4 regions of the Lysinibacillus sp. NPDC093190 genome follow, and region 3 is predicted to be linked to each of the others. Evidence: riboswitches for the same ligand, from Rfam matches in the RefSeq annotation. Region 3 holds a riboswitch; each other region holds the start of a gene.
What was found. A riboswitch is a leader RNA that binds a small molecule or an ion and turns the genes downstream of it on or off. The one in region 3 is predicted to bind S-adenosylmethionine.
Positions count from the first base shown of each region.

Region 1: linked by a shared signal. The riboswitch ahead of metK (methionine adenosyltransferase) and the one ahead of ACQKOF_RS22725 (methionine ABC transporter ATP-binding protein) in region 3 are both predicted to bind S-adenosylmethionine.
Region 2: linked by a shared signal. The riboswitch ahead of ACQKOF_RS22150 (bifunctional homocysteine S-methyltransferase/methylenetetrahydrofolate reductase) and the one ahead of ACQKOF_RS22725 (methionine ABC transporter ATP-binding protein) in region 3 are both predicted to bind S-adenosylmethionine.
Region 4: linked by a shared signal. The riboswitch ahead of ACQKOF_RS08285 (MetQ/NlpA family ABC transporter substrate-binding protein) and the one ahead of ACQKOF_RS22725 (methionine ABC transporter ATP-binding protein) in region 3 are both predicted to bind S-adenosylmethionine.

Region 1 is NZ_JBNNVG010000037.1:16,533-21,718, forward strand. Features, by position in the region: gene ACQKOF_RS21750 (alanine/glycine:cation symporter family protein) at 1-438, opposite strand, end outside; gene ACQKOF_RS21755 (alpha/beta hydrolase) at 566-1,372, opposite strand; gene ACQKOF_RS21760 (gamma carbonic anhydrase family protein) at 1,509-2,030, shown strand; gene metK (methionine adenosyltransferase) at 2,203-3,399, opposite strand; SAM riboswitch class I at 3,688-3,806, opposite strand; gene pckA (phosphoenolpyruvate carboxykinase (ATP)) at 4,356-5,186, shown strand, end outside.
Region 2 is NZ_JBNNVG010000039.1:4,177-9,362, forward strand. Features, by position in the region: gene ACQKOF_RS22140 (protoglobin domain-containing protein) at 1-1,251, shown strand, start outside; gene ACQKOF_RS22145 (protoporphyrinogen oxidase) at 1,529-2,917, shown strand; SAM riboswitch class I at 3,043-3,142, shown strand; gene ACQKOF_RS22150 (bifunctional homocysteine S-methyltransferase/methylenetetrahydrofolate reductase) at 3,489-5,186, shown strand, end outside.
Region 3 is NZ_JBNNVG010000042.1:1,047-6,232, forward strand. Features, by position in the region: gene ACQKOF_RS22715 (MetQ/NlpA family ABC transporter substrate-binding protein) at 1-264, opposite strand, end outside; gene ACQKOF_RS22720 (methionine ABC transporter permease) at 618-1,286, opposite strand; gene ACQKOF_RS22725 (methionine ABC transporter ATP-binding protein) at 1,276-2,304, opposite strand; SAM riboswitch class I at 2,645-2,749, opposite strand; gene ACQKOF_RS22730 (thioredoxin family protein) at 2,815-3,117, opposite strand; gene ACQKOF_RS22735 (hypothetical protein) at 3,134-3,475, opposite strand; gene gcvH (glycine cleavage system protein GcvH) at 3,662-4,042, opposite strand; gene ACQKOF_RS22745 (arsenate reductase family protein) at 4,123-4,479, opposite strand; gene ACQKOF_RS22750 (hypothetical protein) at 4,810-5,121, shown strand; gene ACQKOF_RS22755 (acyl-CoA dehydrogenase family protein) at 5,118-5,186, opposite strand, start outside.
Region 4 is NZ_JBNNVG010000007.1:152,384-157,569, forward strand. Features, by position in the region: gene ACQKOF_RS08275 (PhzF family phenazine biosynthesis protein) at 1-792, opposite strand, end outside; gene ACQKOF_RS08280 (pyridoxal phosphate-dependent aminotransferase) at 923-2,092, shown strand; SAM riboswitch class I at 2,330-2,435, shown strand; gene ACQKOF_RS08285 (MetQ/NlpA family ABC transporter substrate-binding protein) at 2,630-3,463, shown strand; gene ACQKOF_RS08290 (methionine ABC transporter ATP-binding protein) at 3,569-4,594, shown strand; gene ACQKOF_RS08295 (methionine ABC transporter permease) at 4,587-5,186, shown strand, end outside.

The DNA of each region.
Region 1 (5,186 bases), on a different contig from region 3:
AACAGCAAAAATAACTGCAAACCACTTTTGCCCCATTCCTTTTTCTATGTAAAAAGCTGGCCCACCACGATATTCTGTATCTTTCTCTTCTTTATAAATTTGAGCCAATGTCGACTCAACGTAAGCAGTTGCCGCACCGATAAATGCGATTGCCCACATCCAAAAAACAGCACCAGGTCCCCCCATTCCAATTGCTGTAGCTGTACCGGCAATATTACCTGTACCTACTCGACCAGATAATGCGATAGACATCGCTTGGAAAGATGAAATCCCCTTTTCTGATTTTTCGCCTTTAAACATTAAAACAAACATATCTTTAATGTGTCTTACTTGTAGGAACCGTGTAATGATCGAAAAAAAGAGCCCTATTAACAAAATGCCATAAATAAACCACGGTCCCCATAAAATCTCATTAATTTTCCCAACGATTGCTTCCATTTTACCCCTCCAATTAGAAAAATAATACTTTGAGTCATTATAGTATTACATTTTTCAGAAAATTACAATATTATATTCGAGTAACAAAAAGTTAGTAATTTTTCTAGTTAATTGGAGAGGTAATTCACTATTCAATTATATAGCCAATTCTTCGAAGAGCATTATTAATAAAATCACGTATATAAACAAAAATCTCGTCACGCTCTACTTCATGAAATAGATTATGATAACAGTTTGCCCATTCTTTGAATTGAAACTCTGTAAATTCCATCTGATGTAGCCAGTTACGTGTTTGTTTAGTTTCAGTAATATTATCTTTTTCAGCTGTCATAACTAACATAGGCATATTAGGGAATTCAGCCTTAGGCAATAACACTAAATTGCGCATCATTTGCTGTAGTTCTCGATACCATTTCACTGAAACGACTGACGAAAAAGGAACCTCATCCTTCATCTCATCTCTACCTTCTAAACTGCGCGTTAATGATTCTAATGTAATTTCATGGGTCAGCTTCACATTTGCAGTCAGGGCACTTAAACTAGTTAAAGCATTTGATAGTTTACCTGGCAATAGCTTTAAATGAAGCCAAGGTGAAGTTAAGATAATCCCTGCGCATTCATATTTTCGTTTTTGCATGGTATGTAGTAATAGTGTCGCACCAAGCCCATGTCCTATAAAAAAGACAGGTAAATTATACGAAAAAGCATTCTCCATTAAATGCCTTGTATATTTGTTGTATTCTTTAAAATCTTCATCGTGAACACGAGAAAATCCTACATTTACTCCATGGTTAGGTAAATCCCCCATGACTATGTGGAAGCCTTCCAATCTAAGTTTTTCTATAAGCCATGCATACCATCGGTGATTTTCATATGCACCATGAAAAATAGCAACCACAGCCTTTGCTTGTCCATCAGCTTCCCATTTCCACATTTCACATAGTCCTCCTAAAAAAATAATTACACAATGATTATATCGGAATATCTAGCTCATTTTAATTTTATATTTCCATCAAGTTGCGTATTTGATACGATAATATTACATCATAGAAAGAAAAGAGGCGATCCTAATGATCTATCCATTTAAAGGTAAAAAACCAAATATCGATCCATCTGTTTTTATTGCCGATTATGCAACCGTTACTGGTGACGTTACAATAGGTGCTGAAACAACAATTTGGTTTAACACAGTTATTCGAGGGGATGTATCACCAACAATTATCGGAAAACGAGTTAGTATTCAAGACCTCTGTTGCTTACATCAAAGCCCTAAATATCCGCTCATTATTGAAGATGAAGTAACAGTCGGACATCAAGTAACTTTACATAGCTGTACGATTCGTAAAAAAGCCTTAATAGGTATGGGCTCTATAGTATTAGACGGAGCGGAGATTGGAGAGGGTGCATTCATTGGGGCGGGTAGTCTTGTACCTCCTGGCAAAGTCATTCCTCCAAATAGCTTAGCATTAGGGCGTCCTGCAAAGGTTGTAAGAGAATTAAACGATGAAGATAAAGAAGATATGGAACGCATCATACGTGAATATGTAGAAAAAGGACAATACTATAAATCTCTTCAAACAGAAAATAAATAGCTATTTCAACAGCTCCACGTTTGCTTGAACAACCGAGCCATACATAATTATGATTAGGGAGCTTCTCTTTTTCGATAAAAACAGCGAAAGGGGCTATTAGAATGTTGAGCCCCTTTCTGTAATAGTATTTTAAAATGTTTTTCCAGCTACTTCATTACTTTAGCTGAATAGCTTATAAGCCTGCTTTTTCTTTTAATGCGTCAGCTTTGTCTGTTTGTTCCCAAGGTACATTTAAGTCTGTACGACCGAAGTGACCATATGCTGCAGTTTGCTTATAAATAGGGCGACGAAGGTTAAGCATTTTAATAATCCCTGCTGGGCGGAGATCAAATAGCTCGCGTACCCATTTTACAATTTCACTTTCCGTAACTTTTCCTGTCCCAAATGTATCAACAGCAATAGATACAGGTTGAGCAACACCAATCGCATAAGCTAGTTGTACTTCAGCACGTTCTGCTAAACCTGCTGCTACGATATTTTTTGCCACATAGCGTGCTGCATATGCCGCTGAACGGTCTACCTTAGTTGCGTCCTTACCAGAGAAAGCACCTCCACCATGACGTGCATAGCCACCGTATGTATCAACGATGATTTTACGTCCAGTTAGACCAGCATCCCCTTTTGGACCACCAATTACGAATCGGCCAGTTGGGTTGATGAAATATTTAGTATTTGCATCTAGTAATTCACTTGGAACAACTGGAGCAATAACGAATTCTTTTAAGTCTGCTTGAATTTGCTCAAGTGTAGCTTCTTCGTCATGCTGTGTTGAAATGACAATCGTATCCACGCGCACTGGTACATTGTTTTCATCATATTCAATCGTTACTTGCGTTTTTCCGTCTGGACGTAAATATGCTAGTTCACCAGATTTACGTACTTCCGTTAAACGACGAGCCAATTTATGCGCTAAACTGATTGGTAATGGCATAAGCTCTGGCGTTTCGTTACATGCATAACCGAACATTAAGCCTTGGTCACCTGCACCAATTGCTTCAATGTCAGCATCTGTCATAGAGCCTTCACGCGCCTCTAATGCTTGGTCAACACCTTGAGCAATATCAGGTGATTGCTCACCAATAGCAACAAGTACTGCTAGGTTTTCAGCATCAAAGCCATATTTTCCACGTGTATAACCGATTTCTGCTACAGTATCACGAACGATACCTTTAATATCTACATAAGTAGAAGTAGTAATTTCTCCTGCTACTAAAACTAAGCCTGTTGTTACTGTTGTTTCACACGCTACACGTGCGTTTGGATCTTCTGCTAAAATAGCATCTAAAATGGCATCCGAAATTTGATCACAAATTTTGTCTGGATGTCCTTCTGTTACACTCTCTGATGTAAACAGTCGACGTTTTGTCATTTGGTTTCCTCCTATTACTTTTACAAATAGTATTTGCGAATTAATACGGTACTCATTACCCATGTCAAGTCCGCCCCTAAGGAGTGAACTCTTAAGCCGTTGTTGCTGTCGTTTCACTTTCGCACAATAAAACAGCTGTTGCTCTTAACACGAGGGTTTCGAAAGATCCGTCATTTTAATAAGGAAAGGACTATATACTTACCTTTATATTTGTTTTTAACAATAAAAAAATCCTTTTCTCACGTTTACTTAACATGAGGAAAGGAATAATGACTTCATAACCTTTCACTCTTATCGTTCAAGGGGTTTCCCCTTGCATCAGGTTGGCACCAGCGCATGTCGTGAAATAGTTCATGCAGGTTGCCGGGTTTCACAGGGCCTGACCCTCCACCAGCTCGGGATAAGAGTATCCGTTCAATATCTCATAATACGTAAAAGGTCGAACGTTGTCAAATATTTTTAATGTATTCTTTTAAAGAAAGTATGGGATTTATAATTTGGATTATGCTGTAATTTGAAACAAAATAATCCCTATTCTCCACCTCACATCATGTGTTAACATATGTGTGACCCCTTTACAGCACATTTTGTAGCTACAAAACATGTGGTGGATGAATATGATTGTAGCCTCTTTTCAGTTGACAACAAGCTCCAACTGATAAAAAAACCAGCTAAGACTTCACATCCTGTGCGAACCTCATGTTAGCCAAGAGCTTCCAAACGCAATTTTGCTGTGTCGAAAGTGATTGTGTGATCACTTATTATAAATAGGGTAAAAAGCATTATCAAAACGAATCAATTTACTTTTTGTCGTTTTCTTGAAAAGTAATAAAATCTGAAAAATAATTTCTGAATTAGTATAGATTATTTAAGCAATTGTGTTATACTATTTTTGAAATTAAGAAAATCTCCCTCAAACTCTAGGGAATACTATAAAAAAGGATGGTATTTAATCGATGAATTCAGTAGAAATTGCAAACGAACTGAAGGAATTATTAAGCGGCGGTAACATTAATGTTCAACTTTCAGTACCACAATTAGCTGAAAAGGCTACTTCTCGTGGTGAAGCTATGTTAACAGTAGATGGTGCAGTTCGTGCAGAAACTGGCAAATACACTGGTCGTTCACCTAAAGATAAATATACGGTAGAAGAAGATAGCACAAAAGATAAAATTGACTGGGGCAAAGTTAACCGACCAATTTCTTCTGAAGTGTTCGATAACTTATATGTAAAAGTAGTAAAATATTTAAAAGAACGTGACGAATTATTCGTATTCAAAGGCTTTGCTGGTGCTGACAAAGATTCGCAATTAAGCATCCAAGTAATCAATGAATATGCTTGGCACAATCTTTTCGCTCATCAATTATTTATCCGTCCAACTGCAGAAGAATTATCTTCTCATGTTGCTGACTTCACGGTTATCTCAGCTCCTAACTTTAAAGCAGACCCTGCTGTTGATGGCACAGCCTCTGAAACTTTCATCATTGTATCACTTGAAAAGAAAATTATCCTAATCGGTGGTACTGAATACGCTGGTGAAATCAAAAAATCTATTTTCGGTATTATGAACTACTTATTACCACAACAAGGCATCCTTTCAATGCACTGCTCAGCAAACGTTGGTGAAGCTGGTGATGTTGCATTATTCTTCGGTTTATCTGGCACTGGTAAAACTACTTTATCAGCTGATCCTGACCGTAAGCTTATCGGTGACGATGAACACGGTTGGTCTGATAATGGTGTATTCAACATTGAGGGCGGTTGCTATGCAAAAACAATTAACCTT
Region 2 (5,186 bases), on a different contig from region 3:
TTAGAGCAATACATTGTAAAAATGGATATAGCGAATTGCCATTCAATAAAAAAGCAAATTGATTTACTTAAATTGACAAAGCGGGATTTACAATATTTAAAAGCCTTTCAACCTTTTGTAGAAGGCAATATTGATAATATCGTTAATCGATTTTATGAAATGATTGTAACTGAACGAAGTTTAGTAGATATTATTAATAGACATAGTTCCGTGGAGAAGCTGAAAATTACATTACGACGTCATATTATTGAAATGTTTAATGGTACGATTGATGATGAATTTTATCAAAGACGAATTAAAATTGCTAAAGTGCATGTCCATATCGGGCTTAAAACACAATGGTATATTTGCGCCTTTCAAGATTTAACAGCATCATTTATCGATTTGGTTGAAGAACATATTAATCATCCAATGGATCAGCTTAATACAATTCGAGCCATCTCAAAAATTTCTAATTTTGAGCAACAGTTAGTTTTAGAGGCGTTTGAGCACACAATTGAACAACTTCATGAAAAAATGGAATGTAGAAAAGAAGCGATAGAGCAAGAAATCGTAGAGTCTTCGGAAGGTCTTGCCACAATATCTCAGGAAACGAACAATGCATTTCATCGCTTAAGTGGACAATCAGATGAGATTAAACAACTAGCGAAAAAATCACTTCAAGTGTCGACTATGGCTGAGAGTCAGGCATTAGAAGGTCGTGACCGATTAAAGAGTCAATCGCAAAATATGAGTAATATTATTTATTCGCTTGATGATATAGCGGAAAATATTACACAGTTGGCAGATATGTCAAAGGAAATGGAATCGATTATGAATGTTGTGACAAATATTGCTAATCAAACAAACTTGTTGGCTTTAAATGCGGCAATAGAAGCGGCACGTGCTGGAGAAGCGGGTAAAGGCTTTAGTGTTGTTGCAGATGAAGTACGGAAACTATCGATTCAAACAAAGGAATCTGTCACATCGGTAGCGACGTTACTACATAAAACGAATGAGCGGACAGATAAACTTGTTCATTCGCTTAGTAATATTCAAGAAGAGGTAGCCTCTGGTGAGGAAAATATGGTTCAAACGGAAGGACAATTTACTAACATATTAGAAGCTATGACCGAGGCTAAAGATCAAAATGGTCGGATGGAAAAAGAAATACAAACAATAGTAGAAGTACTAAGTGAATTAGGTATTGCCTTAAACGAAGTGAAAAATTCAGCTGGAAAATTAGCTAGCTTTACACAAAATTTAAATTAATTAAGAGATAAGCAAAAAACAAAGAAAATTGTTGTTTCCTATTTTTTTTAGGCGCTACTCACTTTAAGGCACAAATAACAATATATAAACTGTTAATATATAATATCCTTTAGATAGATTAAAGCCTCTAGCGAATACGTGCTATTTGAATATAGAAAAAAATGGAGCTATCCAATGCTGGATAGCTCCATTTTTGCTAAATTTGTAAAGGGTTTAACGTAATTTTTGATAAAAAAAGTTTATACTGAATAAAGAACTAAAAATAGGGGCGGTTAATATGAAAACAGTTGTTGTATTAGGTGGCGGAATTACGGGATTGTGTACGATGCATTATTTACAACGTCAAATTCAGGAGAAAAACTTAGATGTAAAACTTGTGCTTGTTGAAAAAAATACATACCTTGGTGGTAAGCTTCACTCTGCATATGAACAAGGCTTCATCATGGAAACAGGAGCAGATTCAATTGTGGCGCGTCATAAAGGTGTCATGGAGTTAGTAAAGGAACTTGATTTTGAACAAAATCTTGCGTACAACGAAACAGGTATTTCGTATATTTACACAAATAATGAGCTACATGCCATCCCAGCAGACTCAACGTTCGGTATTCCTATGAGCTTACTATCACTTGAGGAAAGCACGCTTGTATCAGAGGAAGGTAAAAAAGAAGCATTAAAGGATTTAACAATGCCAAATGAAGTGTTTACAAAGGAAAGTTCAATTGGAGAATTTTTAACGTATTATTTAGGAGAGGAGCTTGTTCAAAACCAAATAGCGCCCGTACTTGCAGGTGTATATTCTGGAGATCTAAATCAACTTTCAATTGCTTCCACTTTACCGTATTTAATCGATTACAAAAACGATTACGGTAGTATTATTAAAGGTTTCGATGCAAACAGAGAACAATTTTTAAAAGCTGCCAATAAAAAATTTATTTCATTTAAAAATGGTTTATCATCACTAATAGATCGACTTGAAGAAACACTAACGGATGTAGAAATTATAAAAGGGGTTGCCACTACTAATGTTAAAAAGCAGGAGAATCAATATTCTGTTACTTTAGCAAACGGTAAAATGATGGAGGCAAATCATGTTGTAATGGCACTGCCAAATGGAGCGGTACAAAGTTTATTGCAGGATGAATCTTTGAACTGCTACTTTGAACAATTCAATACTGCATCCGCCATTACGATTTACTTAGGATTTGACGTACCCGATAATAGATTACCCGCGGATGGAACAGGCTATATTGTGTCACATAATTCGGGTGTTATATGTAATGCAGCAACGTGGACAAGTCGCAAATGGAAACACACCTCAGTAGAAGGGAAATTACTTGTACGACTGTTTTATAAGAGCATTAACCCTGAGTATGAGAGATTGCGTATGATGACAGATGAAGAGTTAGCAGCTGTTGCTCTAGAGGATGTAAGAAAAAGCTTGGGCATTGAGGAAAAACCAACTGTTGTTGACGTGACAAAATGGATCGACCAGATGCCAAAGTATGACTTGGCACATCGTGAAGCGTTGCAAGGTCTTGTACAAGAGCTTGAGAAAAACTATCCAAATTTATCTATAGCGGGATGCTCTTATTTTGGAGTAGGCATAGGTGCATGTATTCAAAATGGTAAAAAAATTGGTGAGGAACTTGCTGGAAAACTATCGTAATTGTTTAAAATAAATCAAAATATAATATTTTTCGTAAAAATTATCCTTTGTTCTGTGAAATAGTCTTGACTCAATCATTCGTAAAGGATATGATTCTTTTAATTATTTAAAAAATTCATACTAAATTCTTATCAAGAGAAGCTGAGGGACTGGCCCTATGAAGCTTCAGCAACCAACTTTTTGTCAGGTGCTAAATCCAGAAGACCGTTGTGTCGAAGATGAGAAGGAAAAACAATTACGAAACGACGTAAAAGCCTTCTTTTTTTATGAAAGAAGGCTTTTTTATTTAACTTCTTTCAGCAGAAGTCTCCCACCTATATAGGTGGTGAGATGAATGCGGATTTAAGTTACTTTTCAGCGGGTATCCATATATCCGCTGAAAGAAGTTAAAGCCTCCGGCGGATGTCACGTAATCGGAAAGGAGTTCTTAGAGGATGTTAGCCTAAAATCATCGCATCCATGCGATAACGGCTAACTGGCCTGCATCGTGCAGGCCTAAGCACAAAGCCGATTCCGGACGCAATTATGCCGAGGCATAATTGATAAAGATAAGGGAAGAGAGGCTAGTTTTATGGGATTGCTTGAAAGGTTAAAAACGCATGTTCTTACAGCGGATGGCGCAATTGGTACGGTTTTATACGGCTATGGCTTGGAGTACTGCCATGAGGAAATGAATGTACAGAGACCTGAATTAATTGAAAAGATTCATAGAGAATATATAGCAGCTGGTGCCGATATTATTCAAACGAACACTTACGGAGCTAATGCCATAAAATTAGCCCGTTATGGATTAGAATCTCGTGTGCAGCAGTTTAATGAAGCCGCTATAACGATTGCAAAACGAGCAGCGGCAGATGGTGGACAATTTGTCTTAGGTACTATTGGAGGAATCCGTGGTATTCGTAAAAGTGACGCATCGTTAGAGGGAATTTTAGCAACAGTTGATGAGCAGGCAACTGTTTTACTTGCAGGAAATCCAGATGGTCTTTTACTTGAAACTTATTATGATTTTGAAGAGCTAACAGCGACTTTAACAATGCTACGAGGTAAAACGAAATTACCGATTATTGCTCAAGTTTCTATGCACGAACCCGGAATTTTGCAAAATGGAATGAGCTTAAATAACGCCTTACATAAACTTGAAGCGCTAGGTGCTGATATCGTTGGTGTTAACTGTCGTTTAGGCCCTCACCATACTATACAAGCATTCGAAGGGGTAGAGCTTCCTAAGAAGGCATTTATGTCAGCATATCCGAACGCCTCTCTCCTTGATTTGGAGGATGGCCGTGTCGTATATGAGTCAGAGGCAGATTATTTTGGTCGAGCAGCTGTAGAGCTTCGTGATCAGGGGGTACGTTTAATTGGTGGCTGCTGTGGTACGACACCAAAGCATATTGCTGCAGCGAAAAAGTACTTAGAGGAGCTATCCCCGGTCGAGGAAAAGTATGCAAAGCCAGAAAAAGTAGAGGTTGTACGTGAGGCAGAGCCAGCAAATTATGAGCCATTACATGTAAAAGTAAAACGTGAACGCTCAGTAATAGTGGAGTTAGATACACCAAGACATTTAGAGATCGAAGGCTTTATTGAAGGTGCAAAAAAAATATATGAGGCGGGCGCGGATGTAGTCATGATGGCCGATAATTCACTTGCTTCTCCAAGGATTAGTAATGTCGCAATGGGAGCCTTACTGAAAGAAACACACGGGGTACGCCCGTTGACACATATAACATGCCGAGATCGTAATTTAATTGGTCTTCAATCACATTTAATGGGATTAAATGCACTAGGGATTCATGATATTTTAGCAGTTACTGGAGATCCGACAAAGGTAGGCGATTTCCCAGGAGCAACTAGCGTTTATGATGTATCTTCAATGGAGCTCATCCAATTAATAAAACAGTTAAATGAAGGTGTATCGTTTTCAGGGAAACCACTTCGTAAAAAGGCGAATTTCTCTGTAGCGGCTGCCTTTAATCCTAACGTACGTGTGCTCGATCGCGCTGTCTCTCGATTAGAAAAGAAAATTGAACATGGGGCAGATTATTTTATTTCACAGCCTGTTTATACAAAGGAAAAAATCGTGGAAATTTACGAGGCGACAAAGCATTTAGAAACACCAATTTATATAGGTATTATGCCAGTAACTAGCTATAAAAGTGCGGAGTTCTTACATCATGAAGTGCCAGGCATCAAACTATCTGATGATGCGTTAGCACGTATGAAGGCTTGTGGTGAAGATAAGGAACGCGCAACACTAGAAGGGATTGCA
Region 3 (5,186 bases):
GCCAGTTTCTAAATGTTGGTTTGGTAATACATAGTCTTGATATTTTTCAATTTTAAGATCGATACCTTCTTTAGCTAAAATTGGTTTTGCTTTTTCCAGAATAACCGCATGAGGTGTATTCGAAGCACCTACTGTTAACGTTACGTTTTCTTTACTATCACCCGATGATGAGTTTGAGCTTGCATCTTCTTTTTTACCAGCACCACAAGCGGCTAAAGCTAGTACTAATACTGATAAAAATAATCCTACTAATAGCTTCTTCATTTTATTACTCTCCCTTTTTTCTTATTCTTAAATCAATAATGCCTCGGCATAATTGCGTCCGGAATCGGCTTTGTCTTAGGCCTGCAGATGTTTTTTGCGCGAAAGCGTAGCGGCAGCGGCACCGAAGCAGGTCAGTTAGCCGTTATCGCATGGATGCGATGATTTTAGGCTAACATCCTTTATGAACTCCTTACTGATTCCGTGACATCCGCCGGAGGCTTTAACTTCTCTCAGCAGGTGTTTGAACACCTGCTGAAAGAAGTTAATATGTTAACGGTATAAAACCGAGATAACCTCTTAGATGTTCGTAGCGAGATTCTCTTTTTGTCACTACAATTTTTATTAGCGCCTCTTTAGCGTTTATCTGTTTTGATTGTAATCATGTCGCCAATCCATTGAATAATAAATACTACAATTAAGATTAATATAGTCGCCATTAAAGTTACATCTTGGCGATTACGTTGGAAACCATCTAAGAATGCTAAGTTTCCTAGACCACCTGCACCGATAATACCTGCCATCGCAGTATAACCGACAAGTGCTACAGCTGTTACAGTAAGACCAGAAATAAGCGCTGGTAAAGATTCCGGAATTAATACTTTCCAAATAATCGTTGACGTTTTGGCACCCATTGAACGAGCTGCTTCAATAACACCTTTATCAATTTCACGTAAAGCAATTAATACCATTCGTGCATAGAATGGTGCAGCTCCAATAATTAGTGCGGGTAAAGCCGCATCTGCGCCACGAATTGTGCCAAGTAAAAATTTCGTAAATGGAATTAATAAAATAATCAAAACGATAAATGGAATCGAACGGAAAATGTTAACGATTGATCCTGTTAAAAAGTTCACAATTTTATTGGCCCATAGTTGGTTGGGACTTGATAAAAACAATAAGATTCCAATTACTAATCCAAGTATAAATGTGATGATCGTAGAAATTGTTGTCATGTACAACGTTTCATACGTAGCGTCCCACATTTTTTCCCAGTCGACATTCGGAAAAAGACTAGTTAACATTTGTAATCACCTCCGTTTGTACTTCGACTGTATTTAAGTAGCTCAGTGCAGCAGCAACATTTTCCTCTGAGCCAACAATTTGTACAACAAGTGTGCCGTACGCGCCATTTTTCGTTTGCGAAATATTACCATGTACAATACTTACTTCTACATCAAACTGTTTCACAAGATGTGAAATGACAGGCTGCTCTGTTTTTTCTCCTACAAAGATTAGCTTAACAAGTTGTCCATTAGGGTAATTTGCTTTAATTTGTGCCACAGTTTCCTGTGTTTCCTTCGTATCTGTAATTTGAGAAACGAATTTTTTCGTAATGGCAGCTTGTGGAGCTTGGAATACTTGTAATACTTCACCACGTTCTACAATTTCTCCAGCTTCCATAACCGCTACACGATGACAAATTTTGCGAATAACGTGCATTTCATGTGTAATTAACACAATCGTTAGACCTAATCGTTCGTTAATATCGACAAGGAGATCCAGGATAGCATCTGTTGTCTCCGGATCGAGTGCGGATGTTGCCTCATCACATAACAATACCTCTGGATTATTAGCAAGCGCACGAGCGATACCTACACGTTGCTTTTGTCCCCCTGATAGTTGTGATGGATATGCTTTAGCGCGCCCTTCTAAGCCAACTAAAGTTATCAATTCTTTCACACGTGTTTCACGTTTTGCCTTTGGAACACCTGCGATTTCTAGTGGAAAAGCGATGTTTTCTTCAACAGTTCTAGACCAAAGTAAATTGAAATGCTGGAAAATCATACTAACCTTTTGTCTAGCATCTCTGAGCTTTTGTCCCTTTATGGATGAAAATTCTTGATTGTTAACCGTTACCGTACCAGATGTAGGCTTTTCTAAACCGTTTAACAAGCGAATCATTGTACTTTTACCAGCGCCACTATAGCCGATAATGCCAAAAATTTCACCTTTATTGATAGAAAGGTTGACGTCTTTGACTGCTGTTAATTCGCCATTCGCGGTTTTGTATTTCTTCGTAATATTTTGCAGCTGAATCATAGCGAATTCTCCTTTTCTTATATCAATTATGCCTCGGCATAATTGCGTCCGGAGGCTTTAGGCCAACAGATGTTTTTTGCGCGAAAGCGTAGTGCTAACGTAGCGTCAGCAGCACGAAGTTGGTCACTCAGTCGTGTGTTGTTGTTGCCGCTACGCTTTCGCACAGATAAATTACCACAGGACGTGGCGTTCTTAGACTGAGTCCCTCTATTTCAGCGGATGTCTTTTGTACAGAAAGCGTAGCGACAGGTACAGGTGCTTGGACACCCGCTGAAAAAAATTAAAAACCCCTTCACTTAAAGACAAGTAGAAGGGGTCACGTAATATACGCTAAACCGTTCTCTCATCTTTCAAAGATAAATCTTTGGGTGATTTGGCACCTTTTCACGATTGTGATGGTTGCCGGGCTTCATAGGGCACTTCCCTCCGCCGCTCTTTATAAGAGTTCGATATATTTAATTGTTTTTTTAATATATTTGTTACTTTACCACGCGAGTAAAGTTCAGTCAATTAATTTTTTAACAATTCGTATAAATACGGTACGGATTGAAAGGCATAAACCTTTTCTGTCACTTCTCCGCCTTCACATACGAGTAAACATGGTACACTTTCGATTTTATGAGCATAAGCTATTTGCTCTATAAAATTAATATTCGCTTTACCGACCTGAAGCTGTGGCAGTAATTGCTCAACAACCGTCATCATTTTCGATGCAACCGCACATGTTCCACACATAGGCGTATATAAATAAAAGGCAGCTTTTTCACCTGACTGGACAACCGCGTCCCACTGCTCTTTTGACCATTCTTCCATCATTTTTCACGCAACCTTACAAAATATATTCATTATGGATTGAGAAGTGTGCACGAAGCAATATCGCTGCTAACACCTTCCTCGGAGTTGTCTCAACTTCCTTATATGTTGGCATCGTACGTAAATGCTCAGCCTCTGGATAATGTCTGTCCATTAATGCTCGTAGTTTATCACCCGATGTATCTGCATCAAAAAACGTATAAAGCTCACAACCCTCGTATGGATCAAGTAGCTCTTCTAATTGATGCACACCAATTGTACCATTCGTACAAAGTATTTTAACATCTTCATTTATAATAGGTTCAATTTGAAGCTTATCCGATCGGCCTTCGACAATTAAGCATTTTCCCTCGACCATCACGCCACCCCCATTTAGACATATCCCTTATAATCCATTATATCAATAAACTTTATCGTTGATACAGTTAGACACCTATTGATAAAGGAATATACTTACATTCACCTCTCTTACTATAGGAGCAGGATGAATGAAGATAATAAAAAACGTCGGTAGTTTCCGACGTTTTTCTAATACAGGCTTGTCTTATTCAGCAATCATTTCTTCGTATTGCTCAGCTGTCATAAGCTTTTCAACTTCTGATGCATCAGCAGGCTCTACAACGACCATCCATGCTTTTTCATATGGTGATTCATTAACGAATTCTGGGCTATCTTCTAAATCTGCATTTACTTCAACTACTGTACCTGAGATTGGTGCGTATAATTCAGAAACTGTTTTTACAGATTCTACGCTACCGAATGGATCATCAGTTTTGATTTCGTCGCCAACTTGTGGAAGCTCAACGAAAACGATATCTCCAAGTTCAGATTGTGCGAAATGAGAAATACCGATACGTACTTTACCATCTTCTACTTTCACCCATTCGTGCTCTTCAGAGTAACGTAAGTCTTTAGGTGTGCTCATGCAAAAAACCCCTCCATAAATATGTAATATATTCATTTTCAGTGTGCCATACTTCTTCCATAAAAACAAGATTAAAAGCGTTATTTCCAAGCTTGCTCAAAATCTGATTCTTTAAACCCTAAAGTAACTTTTTTTCCATCGGTTACAATCGGACGTTTAATCAACATACCATCTGACGCAAGCAGTTCAAGCTGCTCCTCTTCAGTCATTTCTGCAAGTTTATCCTTCAAGCCAAGCTCTCGATATTTCATACCAGAAGTATTAAAAAATTTCTTTAACGGTTGTCCACTAGCTTGCCATAAGTTTGATAATTCGTCCTTTGTAGGCGGTTGTTCGACAATGTGTACCTCCTCGTATGAAACCCCATTGTCTTTTAGCCATTTTTGAGCTTTTTTGCAAGTAGTACATTTCGGATATTGAATAAATTGAATTGTCATTTATAGGCTCCTCTACTATCATTTTAGGACACTACATTTTCGTGTCCCCCTCATTTTCTGTAGTATACCATCATAACCGTTGCGAACCAAAACGAAACTCTTCGTGCTATAGCGTGGGGTTGATTGGAGTTCCAGGCTACTCGCTTTCCTGTGGACGTCCGATGAGCCGCTTCGCTGCAGGGTCTCATCTGTGACGCTGATCGCCTAGCCTAGCCTCCACTCCAATCAATTCTCTTAGTGTGTATCTTTCTTCTGACATTTCATTCTAATTTATAATAATAAAACGACACTTCAACAATAATATTTTATCTGTGCGAAAGTGAAGCGACAGTGGCAACAAAAGCGAAGGGAGTGACTAGACGCTCCAAAATGCCGATCGCTGATACGATACCAAGAATCGCTGATTACAACATGAAAATCGCTGATAAGATGCCAAGAATCGCTGATTACAACATGAAAATCGCTGATAAAATGCCAAGAATCGCTGATTACAACATGAAAATCGCTGATAAAATGCCAAGAATCGCGCCCAAGCACCCAGTCGGAACGGCAATCAACCCTCGTTTTGCCGAAGAACTTTATTTCCAACAAAAAAACCTAGCTATCACATCTCGGATAGCTAGGTTAAGTTTGCTATATTAAACTATATATTTTTCTGCTTCAATTAATTTAACAGAAGCTTCGCGTTTCTTCGCGATTAAGTTGTA
Region 4 (5,186 bases), on a different contig from region 3:
GATTAATATTTCACCACTTAATACTTGAACTGCCGAACCCGCAATAGCAACATCTTTTATTTTTGGTGTAACGTACAATAATCCACCACGTTTTGAAAGCTGTTTGCTAACGATGCTTTCTTTTGATAATTTTTCACACCAGTAAGGTCCTAACGCACCATGAGAGGAACCATTTACATGATCTTCATCAATGCCTTGTGCTGGAGAAAAGAATCTTGAGACAATATCAATCCCCTCATCCTTAGAACGACTTGTAATACAAACACCACGTACAGGGAACTGTTTCATCGCAAGAAAATCAGCTTTGAAATCTGCAATATACTCTTCGTGACTTAGCTCCACTATATAATCCAATTCTGTTTTTCCTACATATGTTGGTTTCATACCAAGCCATTCTTCAAGCTCCAAAGGACATTCCATCTCTTCTAACCGATACTTCTGAATTGTTATTTCAACTAGTTCATTCAACCAATTTGCTTGCAAAGGACCACTTAAAGTCTGGAATGTAATCGAAGAATTGACGGGTACAATCCCTTGTTTCCAGAGTAAAAAAGCACTAGCAATTGTTCCATGTCCACAAATCGGTATTTCCTTTGCTGGCGTAAACCATCTAAGAAAAAAATCATCATCTTTCTTTTGGACAAAAGCTGTTGTTGGTACAGGAATCTCCTGAGCAATTTCCTGCATGGTCGACTCAGGTATGGCTGAATCAAGTAAACAGACTGCTGCGGGATTTCCCTTGTAAAGCTCTGTAGTAAAAGCATTGACGATAAAATATGAGACTTTGTTCAATTTTCCCACCTCATTTGGGTCTCTTTTTGTTTTCAGTTAACTGAAAAGGCTCTAGACAATTACTAAAAAAAGTAATATTATGTGCATCATATCTTTAATAATTATTATATTCTGAAAAAGGTGGACGTGCATGGAATTCTCAAAAAAACTACAGCAACTCCCAACTCAATTTTTTGCAGCACTTGTGCAAAAAGTAAACACTGCTCTAGCTGAAGGGCGTGATGTTATTAATCTTGGCCAAGGTAATCCAGACCAACCCACTCCTCCACATATTATTAAAGCATTACAGGAGGCAGCAGAAAATCCTCAAAATCATAAATACTCTCCATTTCGTGGCATAGTAGAATTACGCCAAGCAGCAGCAAGCTTCTACAAGCGTGAATACAATGTTGACATTGACCCTGAAACAGAGGTAGCTATTCTCGGTGGTACGAAAATCGGTCTTGTTGAGCTACCGTTAGCCGTTTTAAATCCCGGTGATACAATGCTATTACCGGATCCAGGATATCCAGATTACTTATCTGGTGTTATATTAGGTGATGTAAATTTTGAAGTCATGCCACTTTTTGCAGAAAATAATTTCCTACCTGATTATAATGCTTTATCCGATGAAGTAAAAGAAAAGGCAAAGCTTCTTTACTTGAATTACCCGAATAACCCAACTGGTGGTACTGCAACACTTGAATTTTTCGAGGAAACAGTACGCTTTGCAAAAGAGCACAATATTATCGTATCACATGATTTTGCCTACGGTGCGATTGGGTTTGACGGCAATAGACCTATCAGTTTCCTGCAAGCAGACGGTGCGAAAGATGTCGGTATTGAAATGTATACATTATCCAAAACGTACAATATGGCAGGCTGGCGCATTGGTTTTGCAGTTGGTAACCCCGATATTGTTGCAGCCATTAACCTTATTCAAGATCATCTATTTTGTAGTCAATTTCCTGCAGTGCAACAAGCCGCGGCAGTTGCACTTACTGCTTCCCAGAGTTGCGCGGATGGACTAAGAGCGACTTACGAGCGTCGGCGAAACGTCCTGATTGAGGAAGCTCAGCGAATTGGTTGGCAAGTAACAGCACCGAGAGGCTCTTTCTTTGCATGGCTCCCTGTTCCATTAGGTTTTACGAGTGAACAATTTGCCGATTTATTGCTCGACAAAGCTGATATCGCAGTAGCTGCAGGCAATGGCTTCGGTCAATATGGTGAAGGCTATGTGCGGGTTGGCTTACTTGTTAGCGAAGACCGCTTATGTGAAGCGATCAGCAGAATTGAAAAATTAAACTTATTTAGCTCATGAACATTTCAATCCCCCTACCTGACTAGACTCTACCCGAAAAACTGTTCCATTAGCTCAACTTGCTATGGGAACAGTTTTTCATTTCACTATCTTTTTTAGTTGCTCCAGCCCTTCTTCTAGCGGATTCTGTTTCAACTAAATATTATAATAAAATAAAAAATTTTAAAAATTCGATTGACTTACTATATCCTATAATTTATATTAGTTCTATCGGATTTACAAAAAAATATTATAAATCTCTTATCAAGAGTAGCTGAGGGACTGGCCCTATGAAGCTCGGCAACCTCCTTTTTTTAAGGAAGGTGCTAAATCCTGCAAACGATCATCGTTTGAAAGATAAGAGAGGACACTTTTTCATGAGCCTCTCTTAATTTTTTAAGAGAGTTTTTTTTATCTTCATTTATATGAAGATAAAAGCCTCCGGCGGATGTCACGGATTTTGAATTGTGCTAGCACAATTCAAAATCCGGACGGCAATTACGCCAAGGCGAAATTGTTTTTTTAAAAACCGATAAAACAACTTTGGAGGTATGTTTCATGAAAAAGAAAAACAAAATTTTATTAGGTTTAGCGAGTCTCACATTGGTAGCAGCATTAGTAGGCTGTGGTACTAAAGAAGATAGTAAAGATAGTCAAAGTAAGGCTATTAATGAACATAAAATTGTAGTAGGTGTAACTTCTGGTCCACACGAGCAAATTGCAGAGGTTGCTGCAAAAGTTGCCAAAGAACAGGGCTTAGAGGTAGAAGTAAAATCTTTCTCTGATTATGTTTTACCAAATACATCGTTAGCCGAGGGTGATCTTGATGTAAATAGCTATCAACACAAGCCATTCCTCGATACATTTAACAAAGATCACAATACAGATTTAGTGCCAGTAGGAAAAACAATTTTAAATCCTTTAGGCATTTACTCTGAAAAATATAAATCACTCGATGAAGTACCTGATGGTGCAACATTCGGATTGCCAAATGATCCAACGAACGGAGCTCGTGCCCTATTTGTCCTTCAAGAGGCCGGCTATATTAAATTAAAAGACGGTACCGGCTTAACAGCATCTATTCGCGATGTGGAAGAAAATAAAAAGAATTTAAAATTCATAGAATTAGAAGCTGCACAAATTCCAAAACAGCTTAGTGAAGTAGATGTGGCAGCTATTAATACGAACTTCGCTCTTGATGCTGGCATTAATCCTAAAAAAGATTCAATCCTTTTAGAATCTACTGACTCTCCTTATGTGAATTACATTGCAGTCCGTGCTGAAAACGAAGACGACCCAACAATCAAAAAATTCGTTGAAGCTTATCAATCTGATGAAGTACGTAAATTTATAGAAGAAAAATTCCAAGGTTCTGTAATTCCAAGCTGGTAAGTGACAATTAAGGACCCTTCATAAAATCGAGAATCTGCAAGACTCCTACAGGAAAGCTAGCAGATTCTTGCTTTATAGAAGGTCTTAGAAAGGAGATATCACAGTATGATTCAATTAGAAAATATAACAAAAGAATTTAAAACTAAAAAAGGTATCGTCAAAGCAATAGATGGTATTAACTTACATGTCAAAAAAGGTGAAATTCATGGAGTTATTGGCTATAGTGGCGCAGGAAAAAGTACCCTTATTCGCTGTGTCAATTTATTAGAGCGTCCAACAACAGGAAAGGTATTGATTGATCATGTAGATATTACTTCCCTTTCTCTAAACGACCTCCGCAAAACCCGTCAAAAAATCGGGATGATCTTCCAGCATTTTAACCTCTTAAAAACAGCGACTGTTTACAACAATATTTCGGTACCATTAAAGCTTCTTGGCTATAACGACTCCGAAGTAAAAAAACGCGTTGCAAAATATGCAGAAATTGTTGGCCTAACAGAGAAATTAGATAGTTATCCTAGCCAGCTTTCAGGTGGTCAAAAACAACGTGTCGCTATTGCACGTGCCCTTGCCCAAGAGCCTGAGATTTTGCTCAGTGATGAAGCGACAAGTGCACTCGATCCTGAAACAACTGACGCCATTCTTGAGCTTCTCTTGAAAATTAATCGTGAGCTAGGCATCACTATTTTACTCATTACACATGAAATGAATGTTATACAAAAAATTTGCGATGATGTATCCGTTCTTGAATCAGGGACAGTTGTGGAATATGGCTCTGCTATAGAACTATTTTCGAAGCCTCAGCATCCAACGACCCGAAAGTTTTTAAATACCATTTCTCAACGTAATTTATCCCCTTCCCTTATCGAGCAATTAAATGTTTCGGGAAGTGTTATTCGTTTAACATTCCTTGGTGAGAGTACAGGAAAACCATTACTTGCAGAAGTGAGCAAAGTTTATGATGTTCAACCAAATATTTTAACAGCCAATATCATTGAATTAAAAAACGGCATTGTCGGTAATATTGTCGTGCATCTACACGGTGAGGCACATATCGTAGAAAAAGCACTTAAGTATTTTGCAGAAAATGGGGTAAGCGTTGAAGAATTAGGAGGCGAATTAAATGAATAGCATTCAAAGCTTCTTTGCAGATTGGTCAGATGTTATTGGGAAATCCATTATCGAAACCTTCCAAATGGTCGGGATTTCATTATTCTTTTCTATTTTAATTGGGATTCCGTTAGGGCTTTTAATCGTTTTAACTCGTCCGGGGCAATCGTTTGAAAATAAATTTCTCTATCAATTTTTCAATTTATTTATTAATATTATTCGCTCTGTACCGTTCATTATTTTACTATTCTTCATTTTACCGTTCACGAAGCTAATCGTTGGCACAACTATTGGTGTAAAAGGTGTTATTGTGCCGCTTGTTGTTTATACAGCGCCTTATATTGCGCGCCTTATGGAAACGGCACTTTTAGAAGTTGATCCAGGTGTTGTGGAAGCTTATACAGCAATGGGTATTAAACGTCGTCATATTATTTGGAATGTCTTACTACGTGAGGCTCGCCCATCCATTATTTTGGGCTTAACGATTGCCACAATCGGTCTTATAGGCGCAACAGCAATGGCAGGAATGGTTGGTGCTGGTGGTTTAGGTGACCTTGCATACCGTTACGGGCATTTACGATATGAGGTCGATGTGATGTATGCGACAGTGTTT